Regions from separate parts of the Streptomyces sp. NPDC031466 genome, predicted to be linked through region 3. Evidence: riboswitches for the same ligand, from Rfam matches in the RefSeq annotation. Region 3 holds a riboswitch; each other region holds the start of a gene.
The links. Region 3 has a riboswitch for cobalamin ahead of ACZ5GP_RS09745 (energy-coupling factor ABC transporter permease). Riboswitches for the same ligand answer to the same signal wherever they lie in the genome.

Region 1 (5,647 bases), on a different contig from region 3:
TCACGTCGATGCGCGGGCGGCCGAGGTCCTCGTACGGGATGGCCTCCAGGCCGGTGACGCGGCGCGAGGCGTCGTCCCAGACGGGGCGGACACCGAGCAGCGCCATCGCCTCGGCGACGTCGTCGCCCGCCGTGCGCATCGCGCTCGTGCCCCACAGGGACAGGCCGACGGAGGTGGGGTAGTCGCCGTTGTCGTTCTTGTACCGCTCGATGAGCGAGTCGGCGAGGGCCTCGCCGGTCTCCCACGCGAGGCGGGAGGGGACGGCCTTGGGGTCGACGGAGTAGAAGTTGCGGCCGGTCGGCAGGACGTTGACCAGGCCGCGCAGCGGGGAGCCGCTGGGCCCGGCGGGGACGAAGCGGCCCTCCAACGCCCGTACCGCGTTGTCCAGTTCGGCCGTGGTGCCCTCCAGGCGGGGCACGACCTCGCGGGCCGCGAACTCCAGGATGGCGGCGACCTGCTCGCTCTGGCCCGCGGCCACCGAGGCCACGGCCGCGGGGTCCCAGTCCGCGTCGTCCATCGCCTGGACCAGCGCGCGGGCCTTCTCCTCGGCCTCGTCGGCGCTCACGCGCGTCGCCGCGGACTCGTCCAGGCCGAGCGCCTCGCGCAGACCGGGCAGGGCGGAGGTGCCGCCCCAGATCTGGCGGGCGCGCAGGACGGCGAGGACGAGGTTGACGCGGTCGCCGCCCGCCGGGGCGGTGCCGAGGACGTGCAGGCCGTCGCGGATCTGCATGTCCTTGATCTCGCAGAGCCAGCCGTCGACATGGAGGAGGAAGTCGTCGAAGCCGTCGTCGTCCGGGCGGTCCTCCAGGCCCAGGTCGTGGTCGAGCTTCGCGGCCTGGATGAGCGTCCAGATCTGCGCCCGGATCGCGGGCAGCTTCGCCGGGTCCATCGAGCTGATCTGCGCGTACTCGTCCAGGAGCTGCTCCAGGCGCGCGATGTCGCCGTAGGAGTCGGCGCGGGCCATGGGCGGCACGAGGTGGTCGATGAGCGTGGCGTGCACGCGGCGCTTGGCCTGCGTGCCCTCGCCCGGGTCGTTGACCAGGAACGGGTAGATCAGCGGCAGGTCGCCGAGCGCGGCGTCGGGGCCGCAGGCCGCCGAGAGGCCCGCGTTCTTGCCGGGCAGCCACTCCAGGTTGCCGTGCTTGCCGAGGTGGACCATCGCGTCGGCGCCGAAGCCGCCGTCGGCCGCGGGGGCCGCGATCCAGCGGTAGGCCGCCAAGTAGTGGTGGGAAGGCGGCAGATCGGGGTCGTGGTAGATCGCGATGGGGTTCTCGCCGAAGCCGCGCGGCGGCTGGATGAGGATGAGCAGATTGCCGCGCCGCAGGGCGGCCAGCACGATGTCGCCCTCCGGGTCGCCGCCGTCGCCCACCCGCGAGCGGTCCAGGAACATCTCGCCGGGCGGCGGCCCCCAGTGCTGCTCGACGGAGTCCCGCAGCTCCTGCGGCAGCGTCGCGTACCAGCGCTTGTAGGCGGCGGCCGGGATGCGGACGGGGTTGGCGGCCAGCTGCTCCTCGGTGAGCCATTCCTGGTCGTGGCCACCCGCGTCGATCAGCGCGCGGATCAGCTCGTCGCCGTCGCCCGAGACGAGGCCGGGGATGTCGGCCTCGGGGCCGAAGTCGTAACCCTCGGCGCGCAGCCTGCGCAGCAGCGCGACGGCGGAGGCGGGGGTGTCCAGGCCTACCGCGTTGCCGATCCGCGAGTGCTTGGTCGGGTACGCGGAGAGCACCAGCGCGAGGCGCTTGTCGGCGGCCGGGATGTGCCTCAGGCGTGCGTGGCGTACGGCGATCCCGGCGACCCGGGCCGCCCGCTCGGCGTCGGCGACATAGGCGGGGAGCCCGTCCTCGTCGATCTCCTTGAACGAGAACGGCACGGTGATGAGGCGTCCGTCGAACTCCGGGACCGCGATCTGGCTCGCGGCGTCGAGCGGCGAGACGCCCTCGTCGTTCTCCTCCCAGGCCGAACGCGACCCGGTCAGGCACAGCGCCTGGAGGATCGGCACGTCGAGCCCGGTCAGCGCGCCTGCGTCCCACGACTCGTCGTCACCGCCCGCGGAGGCCTCGGCGGGCTTGGTGCCACCGGCGGCGAGGACCGTCGTGACGATGGCGTCGGCGGGGCGCAGCGCGTCGATCAGCTCGGGCTCGGGGGCGCGCAGCGAGGCCACGTACAGCGGCATCGGGCGGGCGCCCGCGTCCTCGATGGCACCGCACAGGTCGTCGATGAACGCGGTGTTGCCGCTCATGTGGTGGGCGCGGTAGTACAGCACCGCGACCGTCGGGCCCTCGATGTCGCGGGCGGCGCGCTCCAGCGGGCCCCAGGACGGCGCGGGCGCCGGCGGGTCGAAGCCGTGGCCGGTGAGCAGCACGGTGTCGGAGAGGAAGCGGGCCAGCTGCTCCAGGTTCGCGGGGCCGCCGTGCGCGAGGTAGGCGTGGGCCTCGGCCGCGATGCCGACGGGCACCGTCGAGGAGGCCATGAGCTGGGCGTCGGGTGCCTGTTCGCCGGTGAGCACGACCACCGGCAGACCGCTGGCGATGAGCTGGTCGAGCCCGTCCTGCCAGGCGCGGACACCGCCGAGGAGGCGTACGACGACGAGGTCGGCGCCCTCCAGGAGCGAGGGCAGCTCGGCGAGGTCCAGGCGGGAGGGGTTGGCGAACCGGTAGTCGACCGGACCCCCCGCCGCGCGGGCGCTGAGCAGGTCGGTGTCGGAGGTCGACAGCAGCAGAAGCATGCGGGCGCAGGCCTTCCTCGGGGTGTCCGCGCCCCGGGTGGTCGTATGGACGGCAGGAGTTCCTGGCTCGCCCCACCTCGGTGGGGCTCACAGTGGCGGGACCGCGCCGGATTCGCACCGGCCTTCCTCCCTCGGGTCCTGGTGGACCCACGCCGTCGCTGGCGTCGGCGGACCTGGCGGGCCGCCGCCTGCATAGTAAGTCCTGCCCGCCGCCGGTGGGGCGGCCGCCTGCCGGGACGGCCCGTCTCGGGAGGCGACCGGCCGGATCGGCGTGGGTATGCTCGCCGCCATGCCGCCCAGCCGAGCACCTTCCATGAACCAGGGCGAATCCCCCCTACGTGATCGGGTGCGCGACCGGGGCGACGCCTGTCCCGGGGCCCTGCGTCTGCACCGCGCCGACGACGGCGCGCTGGCCCGACTCCGGCTGCCCGCAGGACTTTTGACGGTACGTCAGGCGCTGGCGCTGGCCAACGCGGCCGAGCGTCTCGCGGACGGGAACCACAGCATCACCTCGCGCGGCAACATCGAGCTGCGCGGCCTCGGCGAGAGCTGCGGCGGCGAACTCTCCGCGCTCCTCGCGGACGCCGGCCTGCTGCCCTCCGAACGCCACGAGCGCGTCCGGAACATCGTGGCCTCCCCGCTGGCGGGACTCGACCGACTCGGCCACGCCGACGTGCAGTTGTGGGCCCGCGAGCTGGATGGGCTCCTGTGCGGGCAGGACTGGACGACAGCGCTTTCCGGCCGTTTCCTCTTCGTTCTCGACGACGGGCGCGGGGATGCCGCCGGGCTCGGCGGCGATGTGACCTTGATCGCAGAATCGGGCGGTACGGCGCTGGTACGCGTCGGGGACAGCGCCCGGCGGCTCCCGGGCCCCGACGCCCCGCGCGCCGCCCTCGCCGCGGCCGGGGCCTTCCTCGCCGCGGCCCGCGAGGCGGGCAACGGCGCGTGGCGGGTGACGGAACTGCCGGCCGGGCGGGGCGTGGACCTGGCGGAGGCGTTGGCGGCGGCGGGCCTCACGACGGAGCCCGTGACGCCGGACGCCTCGCCGAGCGGGTTCCCTTCCGCCGGGCGACCGCCGGCCGGGGCGGCTTCTGGGCTGACGGAGACCTCCGCGGCGTCCGGGTCGTCCATCCCGTCCACCCTTGCCTCCGCGCCGCCCGCACCCCCCGCGCCCAGCGCCCCGTCGGCCGCCGCCCCGCCCGCCCCCGGCGTCATCGGTGACGCCGACCTGGGGTACGCGGTCGTGGTGAGTGCCCGGCTCGGCCGGGTGAGCGCTGCCCAGTGGCGTGCCCTGCTTCCCGCGCCCGGCGGGGAGATCCGGGTCACCCCGTGGCGCGGCTTCGTCGTCCCGGGCTTCGCGGACGAGGCCGCCGCGCGCGAGCGGCTGCGCGCACTGGCCGACGCCGGTTTCCTCACCGACCCCCGCTCGCCCTGGCTCGGCGTCGGCGCCTGCACCGGACGCCCCGGCTGCGCCAAGTCCCTCGCCGACGTCCGCGCGGACGCCGTCCCCGGCGCCGGGGGCCTGCCCGTCCACTGGTCCGGCTGCGAGCGCCGGTGCGGACATCCGCGCGGCGACTGGGTGGACGTACTCGCCACCGGAGAGGGGCGCTACGAGGTGAGCGTGCGCACCGGCGGCAGCACGGCACCCGTGAGCGGCGGGACATTGACCGAGACGGTCACGACAGCACGTACGACATCCGCAACCACCACCACAACGGCCACGAGATGAGCGAGAGCACAGTGTTCGACTACGAGAAGGACGGCGCGGCGATCTACCGCGAGTCCTTTGCCACCATCCGCGCGGAAGCGGACCTCGCCGGTCTGCCCGCCGACATCAGCCAGGTCGCGGTGCGGATGATCCACGCCTGCGGGATGGTCGACCTCGTCCGCGACCTCGCCTTCAGCCCGCGGGTGGTGGCCGACGCCCGCAAGGCGCTGCGCGACGGCGCGCCGATCCTGTGCGACGCGAACATGGTCGCGAGCGGCGTCACGCGCAAGCGGCTGCCCGCCGACAACGACGTGATCTGCACCCTCACCGACCCCTCGGTCCCCGACCTCGCGGCGCAGCTCTCCACCACCCGCAGCGCGGCCGCCATGGAGCTGTGGCGCGACCGCCTCGAAGGCTCCGTCGTCGCCATCGGCAACGCGCCCACCGCGCTCTTCCGCCTCCTGGAGATGATCGAGGCGGGCGCCCCGCGCCCGGCCGCCGTCCTCGGCATACCGGTCGGTTTCGTCGGCGCCGCCGAGTCCAAGGACGCCCTCTCAGCCAACCGCCTCGGCCTGGAGTACCTGGTCGTACGCGGCCGCCGGGGCGGCAGCGCGATGGCCGCCGCCGCGATCAACGCGATTGCGAGCGAGGCGGAGTGAACACCGAGACCCGGACCCCCAAGGGCAAGCTGTACGGCGTCGGCCTCGGCCCCGGCGACCCCTCCCTGATGACCGTCCGCGCCGTCGAGGTCATCGCCGCCGCCGACGTGATCGCCTACCACTCGGCCCGGCACGGCCGCTCCATCGCCCGCCGGATCGCCGAGAAGCACCTGCGCGCCGACCACATCGAGGAACCGCTGGTCTACCCCGTCACCACGGAGACCACCGACCACCCCGGTGGCTACCGCGGCGCCCTGGACGACTTCTACGAAGAGGCCGCCGCCCGCCTCGCCGCGCACCTGGACGCCGGGCGCACCGTCGCCGTCCTCGCCGAGGGCGACCCGCTCTTCTACGGCTCCTACCAGCACATGCACAAGCGGCTCGCGCACCGCTACGACACCGAGGTCATCCCCGGTGTCACGTCGGTCAGCGCCGCCGCCGCCCGCCTCGGCGAACCCCTCGTGGAGGCCGAGGAGGTCCTGACGATCCTGCCCGGCACCCTCCCCGAGGAGGAGCTGGCCGCCCGCCTCGCGTCGACGGACTCGGCGGTCGTCA
Region 2 (5,647 bases), on a different contig from region 3:
CACACCCGTACGCCGCCGTGCTCCACGTCCGCGGAGTGGAACAGCATCGGGCCGTCGCTGACCGGGGTGTCCCCGGCCACCAGGATCGGCTTCCGCCACTCGTCGATGTAGGTGTTGATCGCCGCGGGCTTGCCCTCGAACCAGGTCAGCGGCGCCCACAGGTGCGGCGTCAGCTCGCGCCCGGCGAGCCGCGCCCGCTCCTTCTCGCCGAAGCGGCCCTCGGCGATCTCCTTGCGGGAGGTGGTGACGTCACCGGTCCCGCGGTCCTTGAGCTGGAGCGAGACGCCGATGACGTTCTGCGGCCGCACGCCGTAGCCGTACTTCGGGTCCGCGAGGACCATGCGCACCAGGTCCTCGGCGGCCGCGCTGACCACGTACACCTCGATGCCGTGCGCCCGCAGCGTCCGGTACAGCTGCCGCATGCCCGGCGAGAACTCCGGCGGCTTCACCTCGGTCCTCGTCGGCTTCCCGTCCTCGTAGTACTCGGCCGGGATCGGCTTGCCGTACGCCAGCAACTCATCGACGTACTTCTTGAGTTCCCTCAGCGTGAACCCGGAGAAGATCTGCGCGGCCCAGGGGTAGCAGACCTGGTCGTCCACCTCGCACAGCCGGTTGTAGTAGCTGTAGAGGCTCTCCTTGTGCCCGGCCTTGTCCTTGAAGGGGATGACCTTCAGGGACGGGTCCATGGTCTTGCGGGTCAGGACACCCTTCATCTCCAGGAAGGGCAGCAGCGACTCCTCCAGGTCGTTGCGGTACGTCGTGTTGTCCGCGTCGAAGACGGCGTACGCGCCCTTGTGGTCGTTCGCGGCGATGACCTCGCCGAGCCGCTTCGCGACGGGCTTCGGCCAGTGCGACAGCTCGCGGGCGGTGGCCGCCGAGGTGTCGGCGGCGGACGCCTCGTTCGTCGGCCACAGCGCGCTGCCCGCGAGGACGGCGGCGGCCAGCGCGCCCACGGTGGCGATGAGGGCCGGCCTGCTCTTCACCCGTACTGCTGCCATGTCTCTGTGTCCCTGCCGTTCCCTGCGAGCGGAGTGCGCCCCGTTCGGAGCGGCGCGCAACTCTATGGGCCCCCGGGGGCCGATTCCCATGATCGACGTCACCGTGCGGCGGCGGCATGGGGGGAGGCGGAGGCGGGTAGCGGAGAGGGACGCCGGGCCCGGGAGAGCGGCGGGCAAGGGCGGGGGCGGCGGGTGCCGGGAGGGGCCCGCAGCGGACGGCGATCACATCGCCCATACTGGCCGCATGGGCTCCCGTGAGTTCGTCAGAGCCGTCCCCCGGCTCGACGGCATGGTCGTCTCCGCGGTCGGCTACCGCACCGCGGGACAGCGCCCCGCCCTGCACCGGGGCCTGCCCTCGCCCCACCTGACGGTGATCTTCTCGCTGGACGGCACCATCGCCGGCGGCGACACCCCCGACCAGGCGAGCGGCGCGGACGCCGCCCGCACCGACATCGTCGTGGGCGGCCTGCACCAGAGCCCCGTGTACGTCGTCCAGCCCGAGCACGAGGCGGGCATCCAGCTCGCCGTGCACCCGCTGGCGGCCCGCGCCCTCCTCGGCCTGCCCGCCGGAGCGCTGACCGGACAGCCCGTCGTCGCCGGCACCGACGTGTTCGGCGAGCGCGCCGCCGACCTCCGCGAGCGGCTGTGCGAGCTGGACCACTGGGAGGACCGCTTCGCCGCCCTGTCCGCCTACCTGCGGCGGCGCGCGGCCACCGAACGGACCGCCGGGTCCGTACGCCCCGAGGTCGCCGAGGCCTGGGCCTGGCTGGCCCGGCACCGCGGCGCGGGCACGCTGGGCGCCCTGTCCCGGCACGTCGCGCTCAGCGAACGCCGCCTGACCGCGCTCTTCCGCGCCGAGACCGGGCTGAGCCCCAAGCAGGCCGCCCGCCTGATGCGCTTCCAGCACGCGAAGGACGCCGTGGTCCGCGCCGTCGCGGCGGGCGGCCCGCCGAACCTCGCCCGGGTCGCGGCCGACACCGGCTACTGCGACCACTCCCACCTCGTACGCGACTTCCGCCAGTACACGGGGACGAGCCCGACCGGCTGGCTCGCCGAAGAGTGCCGGAACATCCAAGCCGGGGCACACGGCGAGGGCGAAGAGTGAAGGACATGAACACCACACCGAACCCCACACCCAACCCCACACCGCCCCCCGCCCCCGCCGCGCCGGCCCCCACCATCTGGCCGGGCCTCCAGGCCGAGGACGCCCCCGCGCTGATCGACTTCCTCGTCGGCACCGTCGGCTTCCTGCGCACGGCCGTCTACGAGGACGGCGGCCGCGTCGTCCACGCCCAGCTCGACTGGCCCGAGGGCGGCGGCGTCATGCTCGGCTCCCACGACCCCGCCACCGAGGGCACCTGCGGCACACCCGGCACCGCGAGCGCCTACGTCGTCACCGACCGGGTGGAGGACCTGTACCGCCGCCTCACCGAGGCGGGCGTGCGGGTCATCGCCGAGATCGAGGACAAACCGTACGGCGGCCGCGAGTTCGCCGTCGCGGACCCAGAGGGAAACCACTGGTCCTTCGGCTCCTACCGGGGCGAGCCGAGGCCCGGACCGACCCCGTGAGCACGCGTGATAACTTGCGCAAGCCAGTCAAACCCACACCTGGGCCAGGGAATCCGGTGCGAATCCGGAACTGACGCGCAGCGGTGAGGGGGACGGGCGGGGCCACGGCCACTGGGCGTCTCACGACGCCCGGGAAGGCGCCCCGCCCGGTCGATCCCGAGTCCGAAGACCTGCTGGCGCCTTCGCCCGCACACCGGGCGGCGAAGGTCGTGACGCAGACCAGGCTCCGCGTATGAGCCGTGACACCCAAGGGATCGCGTGTCCTCGAAAGCCCGTACACCCGTCCTGCGCTGTGCCGGACTCCTCACGGCCGGCACGCTCGCGCTCAGCGCCTGCGGCGGCGGCTCGGCACCGGAGCCCGCGGGCAAAGGCGCCGACGGCTACCCCGTCACCGTCGCCTCCTGCGGCAAAAACGTGCAGGTCACGGCCCCGCCCCAGCGCGCCGTCTCGCTCGACCAGGGCTCCACGGAGATCCTGCTCTCCCTCGGGCTCGCCGACCGCATGGCCGGCACCGGCACCTGGACCGACCCGGTCGCGAAGAACCTGGAGAAGGACAACGCGAAGGTGGAGCGGCTCGCCGACCGCTACCCCTCCCTGGAGAAGGTCCTTGCCAAGGAACCGGACTTCGTCAGCGCCTCCTTCCTCTACACCGTCGGCAAGGGCGGCGTCGCCGACCGCGCGAAGTTCACCGACCTCGGCGTGCCCGTCTACGTCTCGCCCACCGACTGCGCGGGCAAGGACAACGACGGCGGCGGCGACGGCAAACGCGTGCGGACCCTCACCATGGACACCGTCTACGGCGAGATCCGCGACCTGGCGAAGGTGTTCGGCGTGCGACAGCGCGGCGAGCGGCTGATCGCCGACCTGAAGGGCCGCGTCGCGAAGGCCACGAAGGACATCAAGGCGTCCGACGCGACGATCCTGTACTGGTTCGCCAACTCCGACGCCCCGTACATGGCGGGCTGCTGCGGCGCCCCCGGCATCATCACCCGCGAACTCGGCGCGAAGAACGTCTTCGACGACACCCGCGAGGAGTGGCCCCAGATCAACTGGGAGACCGTCGCCGACCGCGACCCCGACGTCCTCGTCATCGGCGACCTCACCCGCAGGTCGCAGTCCGCCGAGAGCGCCGAGGCGAAGATCAGGTTCCTGGAGACCAACCCGGCGACCAAGAACCTGACCGCCGTAAAGAAGAAGTGGTACGTCCGGCTCAGCGGCCAGGCCATGAACCCCACGATCCGTACCGTCGACGGCATCGAGCAAGTGGCGGCCGGGCTGCGGAAGTTCGGGCTCACCACATGAGCGTGGCCGCACCCGCCCGGCAGGGGCTGCTGTGGCTGGCCGCGTGCGCGGCGCTCGCGCTGTCCGTGGCGGTCGCCGTCACCATCGGCCCCGCCGAGATCTCCGTCCCCGACGTGTGGTCGGTGCTCGCCGCGCACCTCGGCTGGGGCGAGTCGCGCCTCACCCCCCTCAGGGACGGCATCGTCTGGAACCTGCGGATGCCCCGCACCCTGCTCGCCGCCGTCTGCGGCGCGGGTCTCGCGGTGTGCGGGGCGGTCATGCAGTCCCTGCTCCGCAACCCCCTCGCGGACCCCTTCGTGCTCGGGGTGTCGTCCGGGGCGTCCACGGGGGCCGTCGCGGTCGTCGTCCTCGGGGTGGGCGGGGGAGCGGTGTCCATCTCGGCGGGCGCCTTCGTGGGCGCGCTCCTGTCCTTCGCGCTCGTCCTGCTCCTGAGCCACACGCTGGGCGGGACGACGGACCGGGTGGTGCTGTCCGGCGTGGCCGCGCTGCAGCTCTTCTCCGCGCTGACGTCGTTCGTCATCCTCACGGCGGGTGACGCGGAGACCACCAGGGGCGTGCTGTTCTGGCTGCTGGGCTCGCTCAGCGGGGCGGGCTGGACGGACGTGTGGCTGTGCGCCGCCGTCCTCGCCGTGGCGCTGGCCGTCTGCCTCGGCCACGCCCGTACGCTCGACGCGTTTGCGTTCGGCCAGGAGGCGGCGGCGACACTGGGCGTGCACGTGGCGCGCACCCGGCTCGTGCTGCTCTGCGTGACGGCGCTGCTGACCGCCGCGCTGGTCAGCTCGGCGGGCGCCATCGGTTTCGTGGGCCTGGTCCTGCCGCACGCGGCCCGCGCCTTCGCCGGCTCGGGCCACGCCCGCCTGCTGCCGGTCACGGCACTGGCCGGGGCGCTCTTCCTGGTCTGGGTGGACACTTTGGCCCGTACGGCCCTGGATCCCCAGGAGGTCCCGGTGGGCGTGGTGACGTCACTCATCGGCGTACCGGCGTTCGTGCTGGTGCTGTACCGGACGCGGGGGGCGACGACGTGAGGCCCGAGAGGTCGTATGACGTGACGCCCGAGACGACGCCCGACGGGACGCCCGAGGCGGCGCACGGGCTCGGGTGCCGGGAGATGCCGCCTGGGCCCGGGGTTCGGGAAGCGCCGGTCGGGTCCGGAGGTCGGGAAGGGCCGGCCGGGAGCAGGCGCGGCCTGCGCGCGGATCGCGTCGCCCGCGAGGCCGGTGGCCGGCTCGTGGTGGACGGCGTCAGCCTCGCCCCGCCGTCCGGCGCCACCGTGGGCCTCCTCGGCCCCAACGGCTCCGGAAAGTCCACGCTGCTGCGCCTCCTCGCGGGAGTCCTCGCGCCCGCCGCCGGGGTGGTCACCCTGGACGGCCGTCCGCTCGCCGACACGCCCCGCCGGGCGGTGGCGCGCCGCATCGCCGTGGTCGAGCAACACGCGTCCACGCAGGTGGAGTTGACGGTACGGGATGTCGTACGCCTGGGTCGCGTCCCGCACCGTCGGGCATGGTCGGCCCCCACGCCCGACGACGAGCGGGCGGTGCGGGAGGCGCTGGAGCACACGGGCCTCACCGAGCGGGCGGCCCAGTCCTGGCACACGCTCTCCGGCGGCGAACGCCAGCGGGTGCAGATCGCCCGCGCGCTGGCCCAGGAACCCCGCGAACTCCTCCTGGACGAACCGACCAACCACCTGGACGTCCAGCACCAACTGGAGCTGCTCGCGCTGGTCGCCGAGCTCCCCCTCACCAGCGTGATCGCGCTGCACGACCTCAATCTGGCGGCGA
Region 3 (5,647 bases):
CAGGGGCTCGCTCATCCAAGAAGCCTTTCCATGACGAAGGTGAGGGCGGTCAGGACCGCCAGGAGTGCCACGCCCGCTCCCACGAACCGCCGCGAGACGCGGGCCTCGGGCACCAGCACCCGCAGGGTGCCGTCGTAACCGCGTCCGGCGAGTCCGCCGTGCAGCCGGCTCGCCCGGTCGAAGGCCCGCACGAACGACGTGGCGCCCAGACCCGCGAGGGAGCGCCAGGCGGCGGCCCGTGTGGTGTGGCCGAGGCGTGCCGCCTGCGCCTGGCGGATGCGGGTCATGGCGTCCAGGAGCAGGAAGCTCATCCGGTAGGTCACCAGGGCGACGTCCACGACGGGCGCCGGGATGCCCGCCTTGACCAGGCGGGGCAGCAGATCCGACATCGGGGTGGTGAAGGCGAACAGGAGCACGCCGAGCGAGGCCGCCGAGGTGCGCAGGAGCAGGCCTCCCGCCCGCGCGGGCCCTGACTCCGCAAGGCTGACGAACCCGTCCGGGCCGCCGAGCTGGACGAGCAGGGTCAGCGCTCCGGTGACGCAGAAGCCGAGCGGTACGCGGTAGGCGCGCCACAGTTTGCGCGGCGGCACACCCGCCGGGCCGAGCAGCAGGACGATCGCGGTGGCCGCGACCAGGGCGGCGCCCGGCCAGGGCGGCAGGGAGATCGCGAGGAGGGTGAGGCCGAGCCCGAGTACGGCCTTGTCCACGGGGTGGCGGCGGCGCCAGCGACTGCTGTGCGCCGCCACGTCGATGGGCAGCACTGCCGGTCAGAGCTGCCCGGTCTTGGGCTCGGCGCCCTCGTCATCCGGGAGCTGCTCGGCGTGGGCCTCCTGTGCCTGCCGGCGTTCGGCGCCCTGCCTGCGGCCCTTGCGCAGGCCGAAGTAGTACGCGAGGACGCCGGCGCCGAGGGCCGCCTGGAGGGCGAAGAGCGCGGATTCGATTTCACCAGAGGGGGGCTCGTACAGGGGTGAGAACCACGGTTTGTAGTCCGGCTCGAGTTCGGTGATCGCCGTCTCCGCCTGGGCGTCGGCGCCGGTGAACGGTTCCTTTTTGTGGTCGCCGAGCCCGAGCGCCAGGGGCAGCACCGCGAGCGCCGCCACGACCACGAGCAGCAGGAGGTTGATCTTCGTGTTCCGGCTCATCATGCGCTGGCCTCCCTGTGCGTCTCGTGCGCCTGCTGCTTCGCGGGGGTCTCCTGCGTCGCGGGGGTCTCGTGCGGCGTGGCGGGCCGTTCGGCCTGCGGCAGCACGCCGAGCCGCGCCAGTTCGCCCCTGCTGGACTGCACGAGCAACCGCATGACCAGGACGGTGAGCAGCCCCTCGCTGACGGCGAGGGGGATCTGCGTGACGGCGAAGATCCCGCCGAACTTGCCCAGCGCGCCGAGGAAGCCGCTGCCGGGGTCCGGGAACGCCAGGGCCAGCTGGACACTGGTGACGCAGTACGTGGACAGGTCGGCGACGAAGGCCCCGAAGAACACGGCGGCCATCAGCGGCACGTCGAACCGCCTGAGCAGCCGGTAGACGGCGTAGCCGGCCCACGGCCCGACGATCGCCATGGAGAACACGTTGGCGCCCAGGGTGGTGAGCCCGCCGTGGGCGAGCAGCAGGGCCTGGAACAGCAGTGTGATGGTGCCGAGCACCGCCATGATCGGCGGCCGGAACAGGATCGCGCCCAGTCCGGTGCCCGTCGGGTGCGAGCAACTGCCCGTCACGGACGGGATCTTCAGGGCGGAGAGAACAAAGGTGAAGGCCCCGGCGGCTCCCAGGAGCAGGGTGCTCTCGGGGTGTTCCTTGACCTCACGGGTCAGACAACGGACTCCGTGGACGACGAACGGCGCGGACGCTACGCCCCAGGCGATCGCGTGCGCCGGCGGGAGGAAACCCTCGGCTATGTGCATGGCTCAGCAGACCCTCTCCAGCACCTCGTGGATGGACAACGTGCCTTGGCCGGTCTCCTGGCTGACGGGTCGTACCGACCGGACTCCGCCTTCCCGGGCACATGTGTGCCCAGTGGCTGCCGCGAGGGCTGGAGCCGGACTTCCCGATCACAGTGGCGAGGGCCGCACCGGCATCACACCGGATTTCCCGTTCACCAAGGCGTGGTGACATTAGTGCGCGACGGAGGGGCCTGACAACTTGCCCGGGCGATTCCGATCGTGGTCAGACGAGCCCGACACCCTGCGGGAACGGCCCCACGAGGACTCCCGGTTCGCTCGAGCAACGCCCGTGCGGCGTGTCGGCAACACGAGAGCGACGCGTTCACTCGATCGTGAGTTTCGGCCGGGCCGCACCCTGCGGGTGGTCATCCTGTGAGCGGCGACACGAGACGGTGGCCGGGCGGATGGGCCCCGGCGGAATGTCCTCCTGGGGGAAATGTCATGACGCGGGAAGCGAGCCGCATCGTCGGCTTCGGCGAGCGGGCGGTGCTGCTGGCGGCGGGGCTGGCCGACCTCGGGGTCAGCACGCTGGGCACGGCGGTGGGTACGGTACGAGGGCTGCTGCACCGCTCGGACGCGGCGGACCTGGCGGCGGACGCCGAGCACGATCTGCTGGCGCGCGGGCGCCTCGTGCGGGACCGGTACGCGGCGGTGCCCCCGGCCCACCTGGAGATCCTGGCCCGGCGCGCGCTGGCTCGGCGGGCCGCCGATGGCGTCTGACCTGTGGGAACCCGCACGGTTCAAGGACCGCGTCGACGCGGTGCTGCGTGAGTTCGTCGGCCAGGAGGCCGAGCGCTTCGCGGACGTCGATCCCCTCCTTCATCCGGTGGCCGAGCAGCTGGCGGCGGCCGTCGCGGACGGCAAGCGGCTGCGGGCGGCCTTCTGCTACTGGGGCTGGCGCGGGGTGGGCCAGCCCGACAGTGACGCGCTGGTGCGGGCGGCGGCCTCGATGGAGCTGGTGCACGCCGCCGCGGTCGTGCACGACGACCTCATCGACGACAGCCCGCTGCGGCACGGCCGCCCCACCGCCCATGTGGCCCTGCGGGGCTGTGTGCCCGACCGGCCCCGCGCGTCGGCCGACGGCAGGTCGCTGGCGATGCTGGTGGGCGATCTGCTGATGGGGCTCGCCGGGCAGCTGTTCGCCGCCAGTGGTCTGCCCGCCGCCTATCTGGCCCGGGCCCGCCCCCTGTGGTCGGCGCTGGCCCGGGAGCTGATCGCGGGCGAGTGCCTGGAGATCCTACGCACAGGAGCCGACCCCGACACCGCGGCCTCGCTGAAGGTGATCCGGTACAAGACCGCCAAGTACACCGTCGAGCAGCCCCTGTTGATCGGCGGGGCGCTGGCGGGTGCGGCCGGCCGGCTGCGGGCGGGCTACACCGCGTACGGCCTGCCGCTGGGTGAGGCGTTCCAGTTGCGCGACGACCTGCTCGGCCTGTTCGGCAGCCCCGAGCGCACCGGCAAGGCCAACGCCGACGACGTGCGCGGGCACCGGCCGACGGCCCTGCTGGCCGAGACCTGGCGCCTGGCCGGAGCCGGTCAACGGGATCAACTGCGTGCCCTGCTGGGCCGGCCCGATCCGGGCGCGGCGGATCTGCACGCCGTCCGCGAGGTGATGTGCGCGCTCGGGGCGCCCGACCGTATCGAGGACATGATCTCCGTCCGGGTCGAGGAGGCCCTGGACGCCCTGCACGAAGCGGACCTGCCGACACCCGCCGCCAAGGCCTTGACCGATCTGGCGCATGCGGCGGCGGCCCGCCTGTCCTGACCCCCGCGTGGGACGGCGGCCACCCGGTCCTCGGCCTGCCTCCCTCGGCCGTGGCCATCACCTTGGAAGACGAGGAACCCTGTCATGCTGTACACCGAGGCATCGATGAACGCCTTGCGCGAACCCGGGGACGAACTGGCCGATGCCACCGTCGCCACGCTCTTCGAGCGCGGGGAGGTCGGCAAGTTCAACACGTTGATGCGTTACGTCTCCACCGCCGGCTCTCCCCTGCCGGACGGGCTGCCGGACGTCGCCAGGGACTATCTGGCGGCCACCAGCCATCCCCCGCCGTGGGTGGACTGGGGCGAGATGGAGAAGGCCCGGCTGTTCTTCATCGACAACAACGTGCACATCTCCACGGCCCTGTCCTTCGCCTCCATGCCCGCCTGCTACGTCGTGCCGGTCGTGGCGAAGCTGCTGTCGACGACCCACGGACTGGCGTACCCCTCCAGGCGGATGGCGGAGACGGGCCAGTTCACCGTCTACCTGATGCGGCCCGACGCCTTCGAGGCGGGCAGCCGTTTCATCCCGGCCGCGCAGAAGGTCCGGCTGCTGCACGCCTCCATCCGGCATCACCTCAAGCGGGAGAACCGCTGGGACACCGCGGTGTTCGGGACACCGATCTGCCAGGAGGACCTGATCGGCGGGCAGATGTTCTTCTCGCTGCTCGTGCTGGACAGCCTGCACCGGCTGAACATCCACATGTCGACAGAGGGTGCAGAGGCGTACTACTACGCCTGGCGTGTGGTCGGGGCGATGCTCGGCATCGACCAGGAGGCCGTACCGAAGACACTCGACGAGGCCCGGCAATTCCTCGACCTGTACATGATCCGTCACATGGGGCCCTCCGCGGAAGGCGTCCATCTGACCCGGCAGCTCATCGACCTGTACGAGGAGGTCGTGCCCGGCACCTTCTTCGACCCGATCGTCTCCGCCCTCATCCGCCACCTCGTCGGTGACACCTGCGCCGACTGGCTGGGCGTGCCGAGCACCGCGTGGGACACCGTGGTCAAGACCGTGCCCCGCCTCCTGGGGGTGCTGGAGACGATCGAGGACCGCTCGCCGCTGGGCGCCTGGGCGCTGGACCGCCTCGGCAGCCTCACCGCGACCCTGGAACTGTCCTCCCTCACCCGCGGGCGTGTCATGCACTACGCCATTCCGGAAGACCTCAGGAAGGAGTACGGCGTCTCCGGCTCGGTGCCCCGCACCGGCCGGTGGACCCCGCCGCCGTCCACGGTCTCCTGATCGGGCCCCGGGAGCGCGGTTCAGCCGGCGGTGCCGGAACGGATGGCGAAGACCTGGTCCAGGCCGGCGACGGTGAGGATGCGCAGGGTGTTGGCCGGGACGTCGACCAGCGTGAGGTCGGCGCCCGCCGCCTGGGCCCGCTGTCGGGCGGCGAGCAGGGCGGTGATGCCGCTGGAGTCGCAGAAGTCCAGGCCGGACAGGTCGATGACCAGGCTCTGGCCGCTGCTCAGGGCCAGGGTGTGGAGCTGATCGCGCAGGTCCGCGGACCGCTCGTAGTCGAGCGCGCCACTCACGTGCAGCACGGGACCGGATTCGGCGTCCTGGCGAGTGATGTTCAGTGGGCTCATCTCACTGCTTCGGTGTCGGACGGGCACTCGGGCGGGCGGGGACGCCGAGCGCGAGCAGGGCGGTGTCATCGTCCAGGCCCTCACCGAAGCCCTCCAGCAGCTTGGCCAGGGAGGTGATCACCGCATCGGCCGAGGTGGAGAGGGCGTCGTCGAAGAAGGCGCGCAGGGCGTCGTCGCCGAACATGCTCTCGCGGCTGCGTCCGGCGCGGGCCTCGGTGAGCCCGTCGGTGTAGAGCAGAAGCGTGTCGCCGGGACCGAGCGTGGCCTCCGCCGTGCTGAAGGGCGCGTCCGGCAGGGCGCCCACGAGCAGGCCCCCCGGGGTGGGGACGTAGTCGGTGTCGCCTGCCGCTCTTA
Region 4 (5,647 bases), on a different contig from region 3:
AGGAGACCGCCACGCCCGCCAGGATCAGGCGCCCGGTGGCGAGGCCCCCGCCGCCGCTCGCGGCCAGGGCGTGGACGAGGACCAGGGCGAGCAGGGCGCCCGCGAAGGACGCCGCCGGGATCGTGACGGCGGTGGACAGGCCCGCGCCGAGGCCGAGGACGCCGCCGAGCACGATCGCGGAGACCGCGCCGACGGAGGCGCCCGAGGAGACGCCGAGCAGGAAGGGGTCCGCGAGGGGGTTGCGGACGAGGGCCTGCAGGACGGTGCCGATGACCGCCAGTCCGGCTCCTACGGTGGCACCCAGGACGACTCTGGGGAGTCGCACGTCCAGGACGATGGTGCGGAACGGGGAGGGTTCCGCGCGGCCTGTCAGGATGTCCAGGACTTGGGTCGGGGGGATGTGTACGGAGCCCAGGGCCAGGCCTGCGAGTAGCGCTGCCGCGAGGGCTGCGGTCAGTCCCGTCAGGATCAAGAGGCGGTGCCCCCTGGAGTTCCGTCTGTCGCCCTTCGGGCTCGTCCTCAAACGCCGGACGGGCTGGATTTCGCCTCCCCCGGGCTGGAGTTGACCGCCGTCGGGCCGATTCCGCAGGGTGCTCACAGCTGGTCCGCCAGTTTCCGCACCGCCTCCGGGGCTCGTACTCCTGTCACCACGTCCGACAGGGGAAGCACCGCGAACCGCTTGTGCTTGATCGCGGGGACGTCCGCCAGGACCGGGTCGTCGAGGAGGCGCTTCTTCTTCTGGGCGACGCTCGTGGCGCCGTAGTCGAGGATCAGGACGACCTCGGGCCGGCGCTCGACGACGGTCTCCCAGGACGCGTCGCCGAAGGACTTGCCGAGGTCTGCGAAGACGTTGCGGCCGCCCGCCCGCTCGATGATGTCGTTGCCGATGCCCCGGCCGCCCAGCGTGAACGCGGTCTTGTCGCCGCTGTCGTAGACGAAGACGGAGGCCGGCTCGTGGCCCCGCGACTTCTCCTGGGCGGCGGCCAGTTCGCGGCGCGCGCCGCTCACCCACTTCCGCGCCCGCTCGCGCACCCCGAACGTGGCGCCCACCTCGCGCACCTCGCGGTACACGTCGTCCATGGAGACCGCCCGCTTCGCGCAGGCCTCGACGTTCAGGCGGCTCTCGATGCCGGACTTCGCGAGGGCGGAGCGAGCGCGGCCGTCGCCGGCGAGGAAGGCGCTGGCGTAACCGCCGTAGACGAAGTCGGGGTCGGCGGCGAGGAGCTTCTCGTAGGAGGGGTACTCCCCGGCGAGCACGGGGACGGACCTGTACGCCCGCTCGTACTTCGGCAGGACCTGGTCGTCGAGGTAGGCGGTGCCGACGAGGCGGTCCGCCAGACCCAGTTCCAGCATCACCTCGGTGGCGTGCTGGTTCATGGTGACGGCGCGCTCGGGGGGTGCCGCGTACGTCGTCCGCACGCCGCAGTTGGTGACGGTGTACGGGAATCCGGCGGCCTTGGCGGCGGGCCTGGCGTCACCGGGTGCGGACGAGGAGCACGCGGCGAGCGGGACGAGCAGGGCGGCGGCGGTCAGGGCGCGCAGGGCTCGGGACATGGCTGAACTGCCTCCTCCGGGGGATTTCCGCGTCCCCCGCGTTGCGTGGAGTGCGGGCGGCAGGTCAGTTCCTGACTCCCCCGCCCCGGTGCGGGGTGGGGTCACAGTGGCGGGACCGTGCCGGATTCGCACCGGCTTCCTGGCTCCCGCCGCCCGAGGATGTCGGGCTCAGTATGCCTGGACCACGCGCACCTCTTCCTCGGTGACCTCGCCGTCCACGATGCGGAACGAGCGGAACTGGAAGGGGCCCGCGTCGTCGGTGTCGGCGGTGGAGACCAGGACGTAGTGCGCGCCGGGCTCGTTGGCGTAGGTGATGTCGGTGCGGGAGGGGTAGGCCTCGGTCGCGGTGTGCGAGTGGTAGACGATCACCGGCTCCTCGTCGCGGTCGTCCATCTCGCGGTAGAGCTTGAGCAGGTCGCCCGAGTCGAACTCGTAGAACGTGGGCGAGCGCGCGGCGTTCAGCATCGGGATGAACCGCTCGGGGCGGTCGGTGCCGGCGGGGCCCGCGACCACGCCGCAGGCCTCGTCGGGGTGGTCCTGGCGCGCGTGCGCGACGATCTGGTCGTGGAGGGCCTGGGTCAGGGTCAGCATGGCAGTCAGGATAAGCAGAGGGCCCGCACCGTACCGGAATGCGGTACGGGCGGGCCCGAATGCTGGACAGGTCCCCGAGGGGCGGGTGTCAGTCCTTGGCGGCCGGCTCACCGTCGGAGGCGACGGCGGGGGTCTTGCGCTTGTTGAAGGCGGCGGCCTCCGGGTTGCGCTTCTTGAGGATCAGGTAGGAGCCCGCGAGGATCGCGACCCACACCGGAGCGGCGTACAGCGAGATCCGGTTGTCCTCGTCGATGCCCATCATCACGATGACCATGCCGATGAACAGGAGCGCGAACCAGCTCGTGTACGGGGCTCCGGGCGCCCGGAAGGTGGACTGCGGCAGCTCACCGCGGTCGGCCTTGCGGCGGTAGCGGATCTGGCACGCCAGGATCATGATCCAGGCCCACATGCCGGAGATGGTCGCGAAGGAGACGACGTAGGTGAACGCCTTGCCGGGCCACTGGTAGTTGATCCAGACGCCGACCAGCATGCACGCGGCGGAGGCGGTGGTGCCGATCAGCGGCAGGCCGTTCTTCGTGAGCCTGGTGAAGAACTTCGGGCCCTGGCCGTTGAGCGCCAGGTCGCGCAGCATGCGGCCGGTGGAGTACATGCCGGAGTTGCAGGAGGAGAGCGCGGCGGTGAGGACCACGAAGTTCACGATCGCGGCGCCGATGCCGAGGCCCATCTCCTCGAAGGCCGCGACGAACGGCGAGACGCCGGGCTTGAAGTGCGTCCACGGCACGACCGACAGGATCATGATCAGCGCGCCGACGTAGAAGACGGCGATGCGCCACGGCACGGTGTTGATGGCCTTGGGCAGGACGGTCTTCGGGTCCTTGGACTCGCCCGCGGTGACGCCGACCAGCTCGACGGCGAGGAACGCGAACATCACGATCTGCAGCGTCATCAGCGTGGAGCCGATGCCGTTGGGGAAGAAACCGCCCTGGTTCCACAGGTGGGCCACGGAGGCGGTGTCACCGGCGTCGGAGAAGCCGATGGTGAGGATGCCGACGCAGATCAGGATCATGCCGATGATGGCGGTGACCTTGACCATCGAGAACCAGAACTCCAGCTCGCCGAAGAGCTTCACGGAGATGAGGTTCGCGCCGTACAGGATGACCGTGAAGATCAGCGCGTAGGCCCATTGCGGGACGGAGCCGTGGGTCCAGTACTGCATGTACTGGGCGGCCGCGGTGACTTCCGTGATGCCGGTGACGACCCAGAAGAGCCAGTACGTCCAGCCGGTCACGAAGCCGAAGAACGGGCCCATGAATTCGCGCGCGTACTCCGAGAAGGAGCCCGACACGGGGCGGTACATGAGGAGCTCGCCGAGCGCCCGCATGATGAAGAAGATGACGAGGCCCGCGATGGCGTACGCCAGGATGAGGCTGGGGCCCGCCTTGTGAATGGCCTTGCCCGCGCCGAGGAACAGGCCGGTGCCGATGGCACCGCCGATCGCGATCATCTGGATCTGCCGGGCCCCCAGACCGCGCTGGTAGCCCTCGCCGCCGGCGGCCTGCCCGGCACCATCGCCGTCGTGCCCGTCGTGCTGCTCTTCGACCTGCACTGAGGTCATGGTGACGCCTTTCTCCATGCTGATCCGCGCCCGCGTCTCGCGTTGATGGCTGCGGATCAGGTCCTGATCCCCCCGGATATGTATGGAGTGCTACCGGCGGTCTGCCGGCCCGAGCGCCCTCGGTGACATGGGTGGCGTCACCGAGCGGTCGTGAAGATTTATCACGGCGGCAACAGTGAGGGAATCGGCCACCTGTGGCGCACACCACAGGGAGAAGCGGACAAAGTCCGCCTTGGTGCGTATAACCGGACAATGAAGTGACGGGATCGTTATCCGGATTTGAGCGTCCGCTGAGCGAACGGACCGCCATGTGAACAGAAGGTGTCCTGTACAGCAAATACAGCTGTCCCGTACACCGATTTTTGGCCCCGCTCAGCCCAGCAACGTCCCGACCAGCGTCTCCTGCAGTCCGCCGAGCCAGAGATACGCCATCACCATCGGCTTGCGCGGGTCCGAGTCCGGCAGCCGGTAGAGCAGGTCGGCGTCCTCCTCGTCGGTGACCTCCAGGCGCGTGCCGATCGCGAGCCGCAGGTCATTGAGTGCCCCGAGCCAGTGCCGCGACTCCTCGACCGACAGCTTCAGGACAGCTCCGCCCTCGCCCGGGGACGCCATCGCGTCCAGCGAACGGATCACGACCAGCGCGTCGTCCCGCTTCTTGGCCCGCAGGTCGTTCTCCGTGAACCGGCGGAACTCGGCCGAATACGCTCGCAGTTCCTCCTCGCGCCCGATGTCCCCGGTCGCACTGCCGGGGCCCCCGTACGCGTCCGGCAGCAGGCGCTGCATCACGGGGTCGGCGGGCGGCTCGCTCGGCCCCTCGGCGAACAGCTCGGCCAGCGGGTCGTCGCCGGGCTCCCCGCCGGGGCCGGGGCCGATCAGCTCCAGGAGCTGCACGGCGAGGGAACGGATGATCGAGGTCTCGACCTCGTCGAGCGCGACGGCGGCGCCGCCCCCGGGGATCGGTTCGAAGTGTCCAGGCATCAGATGCGTCGCTGCTTCCGGTCCGCCGCTACTTGCGGTCCTGCTGAAGGGTGGCCCACAGCCCGTACCCGTGCATGGCCTGGACGTCGCGCTCCATCTCCTCGCGGGAGCCGCTGGAGACGACCGCGCGGCCCTTCTCGTGCACGTCCATCATCAGCTTGGTGGCCTTCTCCTTCGAGTACCCGAAGTACGTCTGGAACACGTACGTCACATAGCTCATGAGGTTCACGGGGTCGTTGTGCACGAGCGTGATCCAGGGGACGTCCGGCTCGGGGACGACGAACGTCTCCTCGTCCGATTCCGGGCGGGTGATCTCTGCGGGAGCCGTACTCACACGCCCATGCTGCCACCTCGGTGGGGCACTCGCACAAACGGGCCCACGAAATCGTCAGAGTGACGAGATGCGGGGTAGCATCCTTCGCATGAACACAGCGGACCTTGGCCTGCCGGTGGATGTTCCGTCGACGGCGCTCTTCACGGACCAGTACGAGCTGACCATGCTCCAGGCCGCACTGAAGGCCGGCACCGGCGACCGGCGCTCGGTCTTCGAGGTCTTCACCCGCAGACTGCCCGAGGGGCGGCGCTACGGCGTCGTGGCGGGCACCGGGCGGGTCCTGGACGCGGTGGAGAACTTCCGCTTCGACGCGGACGTCCTCGGCTTCCTGCGCGAGCGGGACATCGTCGACGAGGCCACCCTCCAGTGGCTGGCCGGCTACCGCTTCACCGGCGACATCTGGGGCTACCCCGAGGGCGAGGTGTACTTCCCCGGCTCGCCGATCCTGCGGGTCGAGGGCTCCTTCGCCGAGTGCGTGCTCCTGGAGACCGTGATCCTCTCCATCCTCAACCACGACTCGGCCATCGCGGCCGCCGCCTCCCGGATGTCCTCGGCCGCGGGCGAGCGCCCGCTGATCGAGATGGGCGCCCGCCGCACCCACGAGCTGGCCGCCG

Region 1: linked by a shared signal. The riboswitch ahead of cobN (cobaltochelatase subunit CobN) and the one ahead of ACZ5GP_RS09745 (energy-coupling factor ABC transporter permease) in region 3 are both predicted to bind cobalamin.
Region 2: linked by a shared signal. The riboswitch ahead of ACZ5GP_RS04200 (ABC transporter substrate-binding protein) and the one ahead of ACZ5GP_RS09745 (energy-coupling factor ABC transporter permease) in region 3 are both predicted to bind cobalamin.
Region 4: linked by a shared signal. The riboswitch ahead of ACZ5GP_RS18500 (ABC transporter substrate-binding protein) and the one ahead of ACZ5GP_RS09745 (energy-coupling factor ABC transporter permease) in region 3 are both predicted to bind cobalamin.

The regions. Positions count from the first base shown of each region.
Region 1 covers NZ_JBVIJT010000011.1:299,205-304,851, reverse strand. The annotation lists gene cobN (cobaltochelatase subunit CobN) at 1-2,725, opposite strand, end outside; cobalamin riboswitch at 2,769-2,888, opposite strand; gene ACZ5GP_RS27680 (cobalamin biosynthesis protein CobG) at 3,003-4,454, shown strand; gene ACZ5GP_RS27675 (precorrin-8X methylmutase) at 4,466-5,092, shown strand; gene ACZ5GP_RS27670 (precorrin-2 C(20)-methyltransferase) at 5,089-5,647, shown strand, end outside.
Region 2 covers NZ_JBVIJT010000002.1:305,097-310,743, forward strand. The annotation lists gene ACZ5GP_RS04185 (haloacid dehalogenase-like hydrolase) at 1-998, opposite strand, end outside; gene ACZ5GP_RS04190 (helix-turn-helix domain-containing protein) at 1,243-2,103, shown strand; gene ACZ5GP_RS04195 (VOC family protein) at 2,109-2,567, shown strand; cobalamin riboswitch at 2,575-2,759, shown strand; gene ACZ5GP_RS04200 (ABC transporter substrate-binding protein) at 2,826-3,869, shown strand; gene ACZ5GP_RS04205 (FecCD family ABC transporter permease) at 3,866-4,894, shown strand; gene ACZ5GP_RS04210 (ABC transporter ATP-binding protein) at 4,978-5,647, shown strand, end outside.
Region 3 covers NZ_JBVIJT010000004.1:207,958-213,604, forward strand. The annotation lists gene ACZ5GP_RS09730 (energy-coupling factor ABC transporter ATP-binding protein) at 1-15, opposite strand, end outside; gene cbiQ (cobalt ECF transporter T component CbiQ) at 12-761, opposite strand; gene ACZ5GP_RS09740 (energy-coupling factor ABC transporter substrate-binding protein) at 768-1,142, opposite strand; gene ACZ5GP_RS09745 (energy-coupling factor ABC transporter permease) at 1,142-1,897, opposite strand; cobalamin riboswitch at 1,928-2,111, opposite strand; gene ACZ5GP_RS09750 (polyprenyl synthetase) at 2,378-2,656, shown strand; gene ACZ5GP_RS09755 (polyprenyl synthetase family protein) at 2,646-3,701, shown strand; gene ACZ5GP_RS09760 (oxygenase MpaB family protein) at 3,786-4,946, shown strand; gene ACZ5GP_RS09765 (STAS domain-containing protein) at 4,967-5,293, opposite strand; gene ACZ5GP_RS09770 (PP2C family protein-serine/threonine phosphatase) at 5,295-5,647, opposite strand, start outside.
Region 4 covers NZ_JBVIJT010000007.1:121,732-127,378, reverse strand. The annotation lists gene ACZ5GP_RS18505 (FecCD family ABC transporter permease) at 1-472, opposite strand, end outside; gene ACZ5GP_RS18500 (ABC transporter substrate-binding protein) at 595-1,554, opposite strand; cobalamin riboswitch at 1,600-1,719, opposite strand; gene ACZ5GP_RS18495 (M67 family metallopeptidase) at 1,723-2,145, opposite strand; gene ACZ5GP_RS18490 (amino acid permease) at 2,234-3,721, opposite strand; gene ACZ5GP_RS18485 (DUF2017 domain-containing protein) at 4,094-4,699, opposite strand; gene clpS (ATP-dependent Clp protease adapter ClpS) at 4,728-5,033, opposite strand; gene ACZ5GP_RS18475 (nicotinate phosphoribosyltransferase) at 5,122-5,647, shown strand, end outside.